One region of the Streptomyces sp. HSW2009 genome, then DNA from elsewhere that is predicted to be linked to it. Evidence: riboswitches for the same ligand, from Rfam matches in the RefSeq annotation. Region 1 holds a riboswitch; each other region holds the start of a gene.
What was found. A riboswitch is a leader RNA that binds a small molecule or an ion and turns the genes downstream of it on or off. The one in region 1 is predicted to bind cobalamin.
Positions count from the first base shown of each region.

Region 2: it holds a riboswitch for cobalamin, as region 1 does, so the genes downstream of both, AAHZ94_RS07750 (CoA-acylating methylmalonate-semialdehyde dehydrogenase) here and AAHZ94_RS10130 (GHMP family kinase ATP-binding protein) in region 1, are expected to answer to the same signal.
Region 3: it holds a riboswitch for cobalamin, as region 1 does, so the genes downstream of both, AAHZ94_RS17605 (ribonucleoside-diphosphate reductase subunit alpha) here and AAHZ94_RS10130 (GHMP family kinase ATP-binding protein) in region 1, are expected to answer to the same signal.

Region 1 covers NZ_JBEHZD010000090.1:12,113-16,153, reverse strand. Annotated here, with positions in the region: gene AAHZ94_RS10140 (ATP-grasp domain-containing protein) at 1-390, opposite strand, end outside; gene AAHZ94_RS10135 (cysteine synthase family protein) at 387-1,421, opposite strand; gene AAHZ94_RS10130 (GHMP family kinase ATP-binding protein) at 1,418-2,287, opposite strand; cobalamin riboswitch at 2,641-2,857, opposite strand; gene AAHZ94_RS10125 (NUDIX hydrolase) at 3,458-3,922, shown strand.
Region 2 covers NZ_JBEHZD010000062.1:3,902-7,942, reverse strand. Annotated here, with positions in the region: gene metE (5-methyltetrahydropteroyltriglutamate--homocysteine S-methyltransferase) at 1-1,078, opposite strand, end outside; cobalamin riboswitch at 1,252-1,444, opposite strand; cobalamin riboswitch at 1,804-1,983, shown strand; gene AAHZ94_RS07750 (CoA-acylating methylmalonate-semialdehyde dehydrogenase) at 2,197-3,696, shown strand; gene AAHZ94_RS07745 (acyl-CoA dehydrogenase family protein) at 3,693-4,041, shown strand, end outside.
Region 3 covers NZ_JBEHZD010000220.1:2,709-6,749, reverse strand. Annotated here, with positions in the region: gene AAHZ94_RS17615 (CstA-like transporter-associated (seleno)protein) at 208-420, shown strand; gene AAHZ94_RS17610 (TolB family protein) at 728-2,380, opposite strand; cobalamin riboswitch at 2,644-2,765, shown strand; gene AAHZ94_RS17605 (ribonucleoside-diphosphate reductase subunit alpha) at 2,924-4,041, shown strand, end outside.

The DNA.
Region 1 (4,041 bases):
CGCCGCCTCCACGGCCCGGCCGCGGGTCAGCCCGGCCGCGTGCAGCCGGTTGCGCACGGCGACCTTGTCGCGGGTCAGCCGCAGCACGTCGGTGGCGAGGCCGGGCAGACCGAAGCGGGCCGCGAGTTCGGCGCCGACCAGCGTCCAGGTGTCGGTCGAGCTGATCAGCCCGCGCAGTTCGGGCGTGCCGGCCAGCGCGGCGGCGACCTGCTCGGTGTCGAAGGTCTCCACCTCCACCACGTCCAGGGCGCCGGCCGGCAGCCGCGCCAACTCGTGCGCGTAGTAACCCGGGTCGCGGGTCAGCAGCCGCAGCCGCTCGCCGAGCCCGTCGGCGGCGCGCACCAGGTGGCCGAGGCCGAAGGTGAGCGATTCCAGGCAGACCACGCTCATGCCGCCTGCTCCTTCCAGTGCGCGGGGCACGCGGCGCGGTTCCACGCCATCGTGGACCAGGGCATGGTCATCTCCTCGGGGCTGCTGACGTCGACGGGGGCGAGGGTGGCGAGGTCGAGGGCCTCGGCGTGCCGGGCGAAGACCCGCTCCACGTAGCGGTGTCCGGTGTCGGCGCCGATCACCAGGTGCAGCCGGTCCGGGTCGCGGCGCGCGGCGTCGGTGGCGGCCAGGTAGCCGGCGCCGGTGGACAGACCGGCGAAGACGGCGTGCTCGCGCAGCAGCGCAACGGCCCCGGACAGGGCGTGCACGAAGTCCATCCAGTGCAGGGCGTCGTAGAGGTGGTGGCGCACGTTGTCGAAGACGATGGAGGAGCCGATCCCGGCGATGATGGCCTCCGGGTCGTGGTGGTCCTGACTGCCGAAGGTGACGCTGCCGAACGGCTGCACCCCCACCAGCCGCACGCTGGGGTCGGTGCGCCGCAGATGGGTCACCAGCCCGCCGGTGGAGGCGCCCGAGCCGACGCCGCCGACCACGGTCAGCGGCCGGCCGGCCAGCGTGTCGGCCAACTCGGCGGCGACCGCGTCCGCGATCTCCCGGTAGCCCAGGTAGTGGATGTCGTCGTGGTACTGGCGCATCCAGTGCACGTCCGGGTGGTCGGCGAGGATCTCGCGCACCCGGCGCACCCGCAGTTGCTGGTCGAGCTTGAGGTTCTCGGACGGCTTCACCTGCTCCACGGTGGCGCCCAGCACCTCCAACTGGGCGAGCGTGGTGGCGTCGACGGTGGTGGAGGCGACGATGTGGCAGTGCATGCCGTAGCGGTGGCAGGCGAGCGCGAGGGCGTGCGCGTAGATGCCGCTCGAACTGTCGATGAGCGTCTGGCCCGGGCGCACCACGCCCCGGTCCAACAGGTCACGGACGGCGCCGAGCGCCGAGTAGATCTTCATCGACTCGAAGCGGAGCAGCACCATGCCGTCGGTGAGGCGGATCAGATCGGGGACCTTCAGGGCATCGGCGATGTGGGGGTGGATCACCCGTAGCCTCCTTGGGCGAATGAGCACTGGTGGCCGAGCGAACGGAAGAAGGCGGAGAGTTCGGACTTGACGTCGCTGGCCGGGCGGTCGGCGAAGAGGTAGCCGACCAGCGAGCCGGTGTGGGCGACGAAGACGCCGTCGGCCCCGAACCGCTCGCGGTGCCCGAGCACGCTGGCGAACGTCTGCTTGGGCAGCGCCTCCTGGGAGAGCACCGCACTGGTGGTGGCGGCCCGGGCGACGACGGCCGGGTCGCCGGTGTCGAATCCCTTCAACAGGTCGGTCAGACACCGCTCGTACTCCTCGCCGCGCCGCCGGTAGTGGCGCAGCAGCAGCGCGGTGACCGCGCCGGTGTCCACGGTGCCCGGCTCGGTGACGAACGCGGTGTGGAAGCCGATGGCGGTGCCGAGGGTGCGCACCACCCGGTGCCGGGCGCTCAGGTGCAGCGCGAACTCGTCCAGGAAGACGCTGTCGGCCCGCTCGATCGCGGCCAGGATGCCGAGCACCACCTGCTGGTCGTACGGCAGCGTGAAGAGCCGGAACAGACAGCGCAAGGTGGCCACGACATCGGCGGTCGAACTCGCCATGCCGACGCCGATGCGCAGGTCGGAGTGGGTGCTCCAGTGCCCGGGCGGCAGTTGGAGGTCGAACCGGTCGAGGAACAGCCGCACCGCCGTCGCCGCCTTCGCCCCCAGCGGCAGCGGACCCGGCGGTCCTGCGCCCGGTGTGAAGTACACCCAGGAGTGCCGGTCCACCGGGAAGGAGACCAGGGCGATGTCGGGCGTCGGACCGGCGCGCAGCGGGCCCTGGTAGAGCTCGCCGAGGGTGCCGTGGCAGACGCCGGCGGCGATGGCCGGAACCGGGGCCATGATGGGGGCGCCGGGCGGGGGCGCGGGCGCTGTGCGCGGGGGTGGCGCGGGTGCGCCGGACGGAGCCGAGGGCGCGGGCGGTGCGCCGGGGAGCGCGGGTGCCGCGGCCGGGGCCGTGATGGGGGCGGGCGTCGTGTCCGGAAGCGCGGTGGGTGCGCCGGTGGGGGTACGGGGACGATGCGCCGATCGGCCCGGTTGCGGAACTCCGTGGCCAGCCATGCGTCCTCCCTCGTCATCCCGTGCCCCGAGCGATGACGGGGGAGGGGCGAGGGCGAAGCGCGGGGGTGAGGCCCCGCGCAGCCACCTGTACCGCCGACCCAGTCCACGAGGCCACCGTGCACGCACCACGTGCACCACGCACGTGAGCAGCGGCAGGTCTTCGGACTCATGGGGCCTGCCGGACTTCCGACGGACAGCTACCGGCCACCGCTCCCGGCCCGCCACTGCGGGTCGGACGTCGATGGCGTGAGCTCCCACTCACCGTTGCGGGACAGTCCCGGATTCACACCGGGTTCCCTCTTGCGTCACGCCACTGGTGGATGGCGTGAACCAACTGCGCCTATCAGCGTAGGGGCGCCGCTCCGCAGGGGACAGAGCGAGTTCGCCCGTTGTCCTGATGTAGCGGTGTTGTCCTGATGCAGACGGTAGCTGGAGTGAATCTTGTGGGTGACACTGCTTGGTTGGCGAGGGAGGGGAGTGGCACGTGTGAGTGGTGTGGCGATCGGGACAGCGTGGTGAGTGGGCCGGGGGCCGGGTGGGGCTGTGCGTGCCGTACGGGGCGGGGCCTGCGTGGTGCGGAGCGGTGTGGTGCTGATCCGGCGTGGCCTGGCGCGGTGTGGTCCGGCGTGAAGTGGCGTGGCGCCGCGGTGCGGTACGGCGTGGTGCGGTTTGGTCCGGCGTGGTGCGATGCGGCGTGGTGCGGTTCGGCCCGGCCCACCGACTGCCGTCCGCTGCCCACCGCCCGACTGCCCGCCGCTTGCTTGCCGCCCGACTGTCGACCGCCCGCCGTCCCCAGCTGTCGACCACGGCCCGCCGCCCGACTGCCTGCTGCCCACCCGCTGCCCACCGCTCACCACCCGTCGTCCGCAGGGCTCCCGGCCGGCTATCGCCCCGGCGCGATCATGGTGGGGCCGGTACGACCGTCGTGACCGGCGCGGATGGAGGTACCCCGTGGAACACCCCGTGGACATCAGGACCCGCGTCTCCGCGTACGCGATCGTCGTGGAGGCCGACCGGCTGCTGCTGACCCGGCTCTCCGCCGCCTCGCCGGTCTTCGCGCCCGGGCTGTGGCACCTGCCGGGCGGCGGCATCGACCCCGGCGAGCAGCCGGCCCAGGCGCTGGCCCGCGAACTCCACGAGGAGAGCGGCCGTACGCCACGCGCCGTCCGGCTAGTGGACGCCAAGAGCTACACCGCTCACCGCAACGGCACGCACTGGCACCTGACCGGCCTCTTCTACGCGGTGGACCTCGCCCCGGGCACGCTACGGGTCACCGAGACGGACGGCGCGACCAGCGCGGTCGACTGGCACCGGATCGCGGACCTGACCCCGGAGCTGCTGTCCCCGGCCGCGATCGACGCACTGGAGCTGCTGCCGCGGGCGGCCGGTTGGCGCACGGGGTTGCCGACGGACTGACGGCCCGGGGCGCCGACGGGGTGGCGGGCTGACGCGGTCCGGGGGCTGACGAGGTGACGGGCTGACGGTCCGGGGTGCCGCCGGGGCGCGGCGGGATGCGGCGGGGCGCCTCGCTCCGC
Region 2 (4,041 bases), on a different contig from region 1:
ACGCCAACCAGCGCAGGAGCTGCGGCTCCACGTCCCGCTCGGCCGATGCGTCCAGAGGTACGTGCAGCAGCGAGCAGGAGGCGGCGACGTCCACGCGGTTGGCGAGGCCAAGCAGGGTGCCGAGGGTGCTCAGCGACGCGGCCAGGTCGTTGACCCAGACGTTGCGACCGTCCACGACGCCCGCCACCAGCCGCTTGCCCGGCAGCCCGCCGGCCGCGGCGAGCGCGTCCAACTGGCCGGCGGCGGACCGCGTGAAGTCCAGGGCGAGCCCGTCCACCGGCGCCTTGGCCAGCAGCGGCAGCGCCTCCCCGAGCCGGTCGAAGTACGAGGCGACCAGCAGCTTCGGCCGGTCGGCCAACGCCCCCAGCGCGTGGTAGGCGCGCTCGGCGGCGGCCAACTCGGCCGGCGTACGGTCCTGTACCAGGGCCGGCTCGTCGAGCTGCACCCACCCGGCGCCCGCCGCCCGCAGATCGGCCAGCACCTCCGCGTACACCGGCAGCACCCGGTCGAGCAGCGTCAGCGGGTCGAAGTCGGCCGCCACCCCCGGCGCCGGCTTGGCCAGCAGCAGATAGGTGACGGGCCCCACCAGTACCGGCCGGGCTGCCAGGTCGAGCGCGAGGGCTTCCTTCAACTCGCCGACCTGCTTGGTCGAGTTGGCGGAGAAGGCCGTCCCTGGCCCCAACTCCGGCACCAGGTAGTGGTAGTTGGTGTCGAACCACTTCGTCATCTCCAGCGGCGCCACCTGCTGGGTGCCGCGGGCCATGGCGAAGTAGCCGTCCAGCGGATGGGCCGCGACGGACGCCCGGTGCCGCTCGGGGACCGCGCCGAGCATGACGGTGGTGTCCAGGACATGGTCGTAGTACGAGAAGTCGCCGGTGGGCACCTCGTGGATGCCGGCTGCGGCGAGTTGGCGCCAGGTGTCGGCGCGGAGTTCGGCGGCGGTGGCCGCGAGGGCGTCGGCGTCGACCCGGCCCCGCCAGTAACCCTCGACCGCCTTCTTCAACTCCCGGCCCTGCCCCTGCCGGGGGTAGCCGTACACGGTGGCCCGTGCTGCCGCGGCTGCGGACTTCGCTGTCACGGAGATCTCCTTCGCGAGATGAATCCCTGAGGTCTCGGCGGACCGAGCGGGCGAAGGAGTGAACAGCCGGGTGGCCGCGCCTGCGCCACGACAGCGCAACCGCCCACCCGGTGGGCACGCCGACCTTCCCGCGAGGTCACCGAAACAACCGCGCACGGTGGCCCGGGCGCGGGCAGCGGGCAGGTCTTCGGACTCGCGGGCGCGTCCCTGACGTACGAGACACCTACTGGCCGTCGCTTCCCAGGCCACCTGGACCCAGTGCGTATGACGACTGTCGTTCCCACTCACCGCTGCGGGGCAGTCCCGGATTCCCACCGGGTTCCCTCTTACGACGCGTCCCGCCTGGCGGACGGGGCGAACCTGCTGCGCCAGTCAGCCTAACCGCAGACGCCGACCGGTGGGGTGGGTGGCCCAGCCGGTGTGGGTGAGGTGGGTCACCTGTGGTGAGGCGTTGGCCGGAGCGCCGGACCGGCACGCCCTGCCGCGCCGGACGTTGGCCGCCCGGGCTGCGCGGCAGCCCCGTACCGACCCGTCGTACCCGGTGTCCGAGCAGGTCAGCGCCGTACGCCGGGGCAGCGGGCGGGGCGCGACAGCCTGGCGCGGCGCGCCAGGCGCGGGCCGCTCGGAGCTGGGCCACCGGGTGGGCCGCCTGGGTGAGCCGCCTGGGTCAGCCGGTCGGCAACTGGGGGAGTGGGGGTGGACTTACTTGGACGTCCAACTATATGTTCGTGAACAAGGCCCGCGGTGTCAGGGAAGCCGGTGCGATTCCGGCGCGGTCCCGCCACTGTGACCGGGGAGTGCGTGCTCAAGCAGGTGGAACGCCACTGACGGACCCGTCCGTCGGGAAGGCGGAGTGCGCGCGCTGATCCGGGAGTCAGGATACCGGCCGCGGGATGGTCCGTGTTTCCACGAGGATGGAGCAGACACGCATGGCACCGGTCGCTACCCATGACCCAGGCGAATCGGCGGAACGCACGGCGTAGACACGCCACTTCCTGACGTTCCGTGACGGCTCTTCGGCCTTCGCGTCCCACGGCACCCGACCCCGCACACCCATCCGGTGGCGGTCGGCCGGCCTGCCGTGCCATCCCGGTTCCCACCTGAGGAGAGCACCTCCCATGGTCCACGAACTCACCCATTTCATCGGCGGCAAGCGCACCCCCGGCACCTCCGGCCTGTTCGCCGACGTCCACGACCCCAACACCGGCACCGTGCAGTCCCGCGTCCCACTGGCCGGGCGTACGGAGACCGAAACAGCCATCGCCGACGCCGAACAGGCACAGCGCGTCTGGGGCGAATGGAACCCGCAGCGGCGCGCCCGCGTCCTGCTCAAGTTCCTCCAACTCGTCGACGCGGAACGCGACTCGCTCGCCCGCACCCTCTCCGCCGAACACGGCAAGACCGTCGCCGACGCCCACGGTGACCTCCAACGCGGCCTGGACGTCGTAGAGTTCGCTGCCGGAATCCCCCACCTGCTCAAGGGCGAGTTCACCGACAACGCGGGCAGCGGCATCGACGTGCACTCGCTGCGCTCGCCACTGGGCGTGGTGGCCGGCATCACTCCGTTCAACTTCCCCGCCATGATTCCGCTGTGGAAGGCGGCGCCAGCCATCGCCTGCGGCAACGCCTTCATCCTCAAACCGTCCGAACGCGACCCGTCCGTACCACTGCGGCTCGCCGAACTCTTCCACGAGGCAGGACTGCCGGCCGGCGTCCTCAACGTCGTCAACGGCGGCGAAGAAGCGGTGACCACCCTCCTTGAAGACCCCCGGGTGCAGGCGCTCGGCTTCGTCGGCTCCAGCCCGATCGCCGCCCACGTCTACGCCACCGCCGCCGCCCACGGCAAGCGCGCCCAGTGCTTCGGCGGCGCCAAGAACCACCTGATCGTGATGCCCGACGCCGACCTCGACCAGGCCGTCGACGCCCTGATCGGCGCCGGATACGGTTCGGCAGGCGAACGCTGCATGGCGATCGCGGTCGCCGTACCGGTGGGGGAACGGACCGCCGACGCCCTCGTCGCCCGCCTCAAGGAACGCATCGCCGCCCTGCGCATCGGCCGCTCCGACGACCCCGAGGCCGACTTCGGCCCGCTGGTCAGCCGGGACGCGCTCGACCGGGTCCGTCGCTATGTGGACATCGGCGTCGGAGAAGGAGCCGAACTCATCGTGGACGGGCGGGACTTCACCCTCCCCGGCCACGAGAACGGGTTCTTCGCCGGCGCCACCCTCTTCGACCGGGTCAGCCCGCGCATGCGGATCTACCATGAGGAGATCTTCGGGCCCGTCCTCACCGTGGTGCGCGCTGCCGACTACGCCGAGGCGCTGCGGCTCCCCAGCGAGCACCCGTACGGCAACGGCGTCGCGATCTTCACCCGTGACGGGGACACCGCACGCGACTTCACCCGCCGCGTGAACACCGGCATGGTCGGCGTCAACGTGCCGATCCCGGTCCCCGTCGCCTACCACACCTTCGGCGGCTGGAAGCGCTCCGGCTTCGGCGACCTCGGCCAGCACGGGCCCGACTCCATCCGCTTCTACACCCGCACCAAGACCGTCACCTCGCGCTGGCCATCCGGGGCCAAGGAAGGCGCGAACTTCACGATCCCGACGATGGGATGAGCGGCGTGGACGGCACCCTCACCAAGGACCAACTCGCCCTAGCAGAAGTGACCTTGGACTTCGCCGAGGAACACCTCACCCCGCACGCCCTGGCCTGGGACCGCGACAAGCACTTTCCCTTCGACGTACTCCGCAAGGCAGCCGCCGTCGGCCTCGCCGGCGCGTACGTACGCGAGGAATGGGGCGGCTCGGCGCTCAGCCGCGCCGACGGCGTCCTGGTTTTCGAGGCCCTGGCCAGCGGCTGCCCTTCCATCGCCGGCTACCTGTCGATCCACAACATGGTCGGCTGGATGATCGACCGGTACGGCGACGACACCCAGCGCGCCCGCTGGCTGCCGGACCTGT
Region 3 (4,041 bases), on a different contig from region 1:
CTGGAGGTGGGGCCGGCGTCCGCGCCGGGCCCGTACGCCAGGACAGCGCACGAGGACGGCGAACCAGGACACCGAAGACGGGGCCGGGCCGCTCCCGCACTACGCGGGCCCGGCCCGGTCCGGGAGCCCGGGCGCCCCGGAGCCCCGGGAATCCAGGAGTCCGGGGCTCCGGGCAGGAGTCCGGTATTTCGGGAAGGAGAAGCCCACATGATCACCCGCACCGCACGCCGGGCCGCGCACTGGGGGCGCCGGATGCGCTGGTACGTACGCGAGTTCACCGGCGAGAGCACGTACGACCGGTACGTGGCGCACGCCCGCCAGCAGCATCCCGGGCGGGTCCCGGACAGCCGCGCCGAGTTCGAACGGCGCCGGATGGACGAGCGCGACGCCGACCCCCGGGGCGACTTCCGCTGCTGCTGAGGGCCGGGGCGGCAGGCGGCACCCGTGCAGCGCCGACGGGCCCGCGCCGCCCCGGGCCCCGCCGCCCGGGGCCCCACCCCACCCGCGCGACCCGTACGGGCCGTACTGGCCGTACTGGCCGTACTGGCCGTACTGGCTGTCCGGCCAGCCCTGCCCGTACGGCCATCGCGCCGTACCGCCCGCGGAACTACGGAGCCACGGGCCCGCCCCACACCCAGCGACGGGGCCAGCGTCCCGCGGAGCCCCTACGGAGCCAACGGAGCCGGGGCGTCCCGACGCGAGTCACGGGGCCGCGGCTCCAGCGCGCTCACCCCCTCCGGTGCCGTGCGAACAGGTCGGTCGCCGCATTGGTGTCACCCGGCACCAGGTGGTCGTCGGCGGAGCCGAACACCACCGTGCGCGCGTGGGCGTCGGTGAGGTACGCGTCCGGTGGGGTGGTCGACTGGGTGCCGTCCGTGCGCAGGGAGAGCCGTTCGACCTCGCCGGTGCGCAGGTCACGGGCGAAGAGGTCGTCGACCCCGTTGGTGTCGCCGGGCACCAGGTTGCTGGCCCCCGAGACGAAGACGAGGGTCTTGCCGTCGCCGCTGAACTGGCCGAACAGGGAGTCGCCGGCCGCCGCGCCGCCCCCAGGCGCGCGGCTGACCCGCTCCGTCGTACCGCGCTTCAGATCGCGCAGGAACAGGTCGAAGGCCCCGTTGGTGTCGCCCGGCACCACCACGGCCGACTTGCTGGCGAACAGCGCGAAGCGGCCGTCGGCGCTGAGCGCGTGGGTGGTGGCGCCGATCTCGGCGCCGTCCTGCATCACGCTGGCGGCCACGGTCCGGCCGGTGCCCAGGTCGTGCACGTACATCGGCTCGAAGCGCGGCTTGCGCGGTGCGCTCAGCCCGGCGCCGGGCCCCGAGCCACGCTCGCCCCAGAGGTCCTGGGGGTGGCTCCGCGGCGGACCCGGGCGGCCGGCGCGCCCCGCAGCCTCCACCACCCCGGCGTCCCCCACACCCGTCACGGCCCCGGCGTCCCCAGGCCTCTCCGCTCCCGGCCCCTCCGCCGCCGGACCGTCCATCGCCAGGCCGTCCGCCACCGGACCGTCCGCACCGGCATCCGCTCCGGCGTTCCGCCCCCCGCTCGCCCCCGCGCCCGGCCCCGGGTCGCCCACCGGGGAGCGGGAGATGAAGCCCACTTGCCGGCCGTCGGCGCTGAGTACCGGCCGGGCCGCCGCCCGGGGTGCCTGGGCGCCGTCGCTGGTGACGTTGGCGCGCCGGATGGTGCCGTCAGTGCGGTCGAGCGCGAAGATGTCGGCGACCCCGTTGGTGTCGCCCGGCACCAAGTCGGCGCGGACCGACTGGAACGCCACCACCCGCCCGTTCGCACTGATCACCGGCATCTGTAGGCCCTTGTCCGGTTGCGGGTTGGGCGGCAGCAGCCGCTCCGTGCGGTGGGTGCGCCGGTCGTGCAGGAACAGGTCCTCCTGCCACGGCTGGTCGGGCGGCAGGTCCCTGCGCCAGGCCGCGAAGGCGAGCAGCATCCCGTCGGCACTGGCCGACACGTCGGAGACCTCCCACTCGGGGCCCGTCAACGCCAGCCGCTCGACCCGCCCGGTCGCCAGGTCGCGGACGAAGGTGTCAGAACGCCCGTCGGTGTCGCCGGGCACCACCTGGTCGGCGTCGGTCGTGAAGGTCAGCCAGCGGCCGTCCGTGCTCAGCGCGTACCCGTAGGACTCGCGCGCCAGTTGGCCGCCGTCGTGCGCCAGGCTCACCCGCTCCGTGCCGGGCGCGCCGGGCGCCCCGTGCCACGCCCTCGCCCCGTGCTGCCCGCCGGCCGATGCCGCCGCGGTCGATGCCACCGCGGTCGATGCCCCTGCGGTCGATGCCGCCGCGGCCGGTCCGGCCAACAGCCCCGCGGCTAACCAGGCACAGGCCGTCCCCGCCAGCGCCGTACGCGTTCTCGCTCGGGTGTTGCGCATCCCGATTCCCACCCCTTCGCCTGCCGATGTCCGCCGTCGTCCGTGAACGGCGTGCGACGCACCCAACTCCGCTCCGGGGCGGGGGTCAACACACCAGGACTGTGGCAAGCCACCAATGCGCGACCCGCCGGCCGAACCGTTCCGGCCCGTGATGACGGGCCCGACGGGCCGCCAACGAACACCACGCATTAGCACATCCGTACGGGATTCCTTCCCATCCGACACAAGATGTGGGGGCGCATGCCCGGGCCAACACAAGATGTATGCTCATCCTCGCTGTCGCCGCAGGGGAATCCGGTGGAAATCCGGAACTGTCCCGCAACGGTGTACGTGTGCCGTTTTGCGCGCCGTGAGTCCGAGGACCTGCCGACAGTACGCCCATGGCCCGGGGTGCCGCCCCGGCCGCCGGGCGTCGTATTCGTCCGGGCCCCGCGGGTTGGGCCGGTGGACGCTGCGTGGCATGCCGAGACCGCGGTCGCGGCCTGCCCCGCGCGTGCCGCCCCGCCCCGCGTGGCCCCTTGCCGAGCGAGGGAGAGCCACCCCGTGACCATCGCGCCTGCGGACCCCGTTTCACGCGAGTCCGTGCCCGTGTCAGCGGCCGAAGGAGCCGGGACCGCACTGCTGCGGGTCCTGACCGACCTCACCGCCGACCTGCCCGCCACCGACCCGGGGAAGGTCGCCGCCGCCGCGCTGCGCGGTCGCCATCCCGGCTCGGACGAGGCGGAGTTGCGCTCCCTGGCGACCGAGGCGGCGGCCGGTCTGATCGCCGAGGAGCCGCAGTACTCGCGACTCGCCGCGCGGCTGCTCACCCGGGCCGTCGCGGAGGAGGCCGCCGGGCAGGGCGCGGTCTCCTTCTCCGCCTCGGTCGCCGTCGGTCACCGGGAAGGGCTCATCGCCGACGAGACGGCGGAATTCGTACGGGTGCACGCCGCACGGCTCGACGCCCTCCTGGCGGAGACCAACGCCCGCGTCGACGGCGCGTCCGGCGTGGGCCGGGCCGACGACCGGTTCGGCTACTTCGGACTGCGCACCCTGCACAGCCGCTACCTGCTGCGCCACCCGATCACCCGGCAGGTCATCGAGACGCCGCAGCACTTCCTGCTCCGGGTGGCCTGTGGCCTCGCGGACGGCGCCTCCGAGCAGGCGGTGGCGGACGTCAGCGAGTTGTACCGGCTCACCAGCTCGCTCGCCTACCTGCCCAGCTCCCCCACGCTCTTCAACTCCGGCACCCGGCACCCGCAGATGTCCTCCTGCTACCTGCTGGACTCGCCGCTGGACGAGCTGGACTCGATCTACGACCGCTACCACCAGGTGGCCCGGCTCTCCAAGCACGCCGGCGGCATCGGCCTCTCGTACTCCCGCATCCGCTCCCGCGGTTCGCTGATCCGCGGCACCAACGGGCACTCCAACGGCATCGTGCCGTTCCTGCGCACGCTCGACGCCTCCGTCGCCGCGGTCAACCAGGGCGGTCGCCGCAAGGGCGCGGCCTGCGTCTACCTGGAGACCTGGCACGCGGACATCGAGGAGTTCCTCGAACTGCGGGACAACACCGGCGAGGAGGCGCGCCGGACCCACAACCTGAACCTGGCGCACTGGATTCCGGACGAGTTCATGCGCCGGGTGGAGACGGACGCCGACTGGTCGCTGTTCTCGCCGGCGGA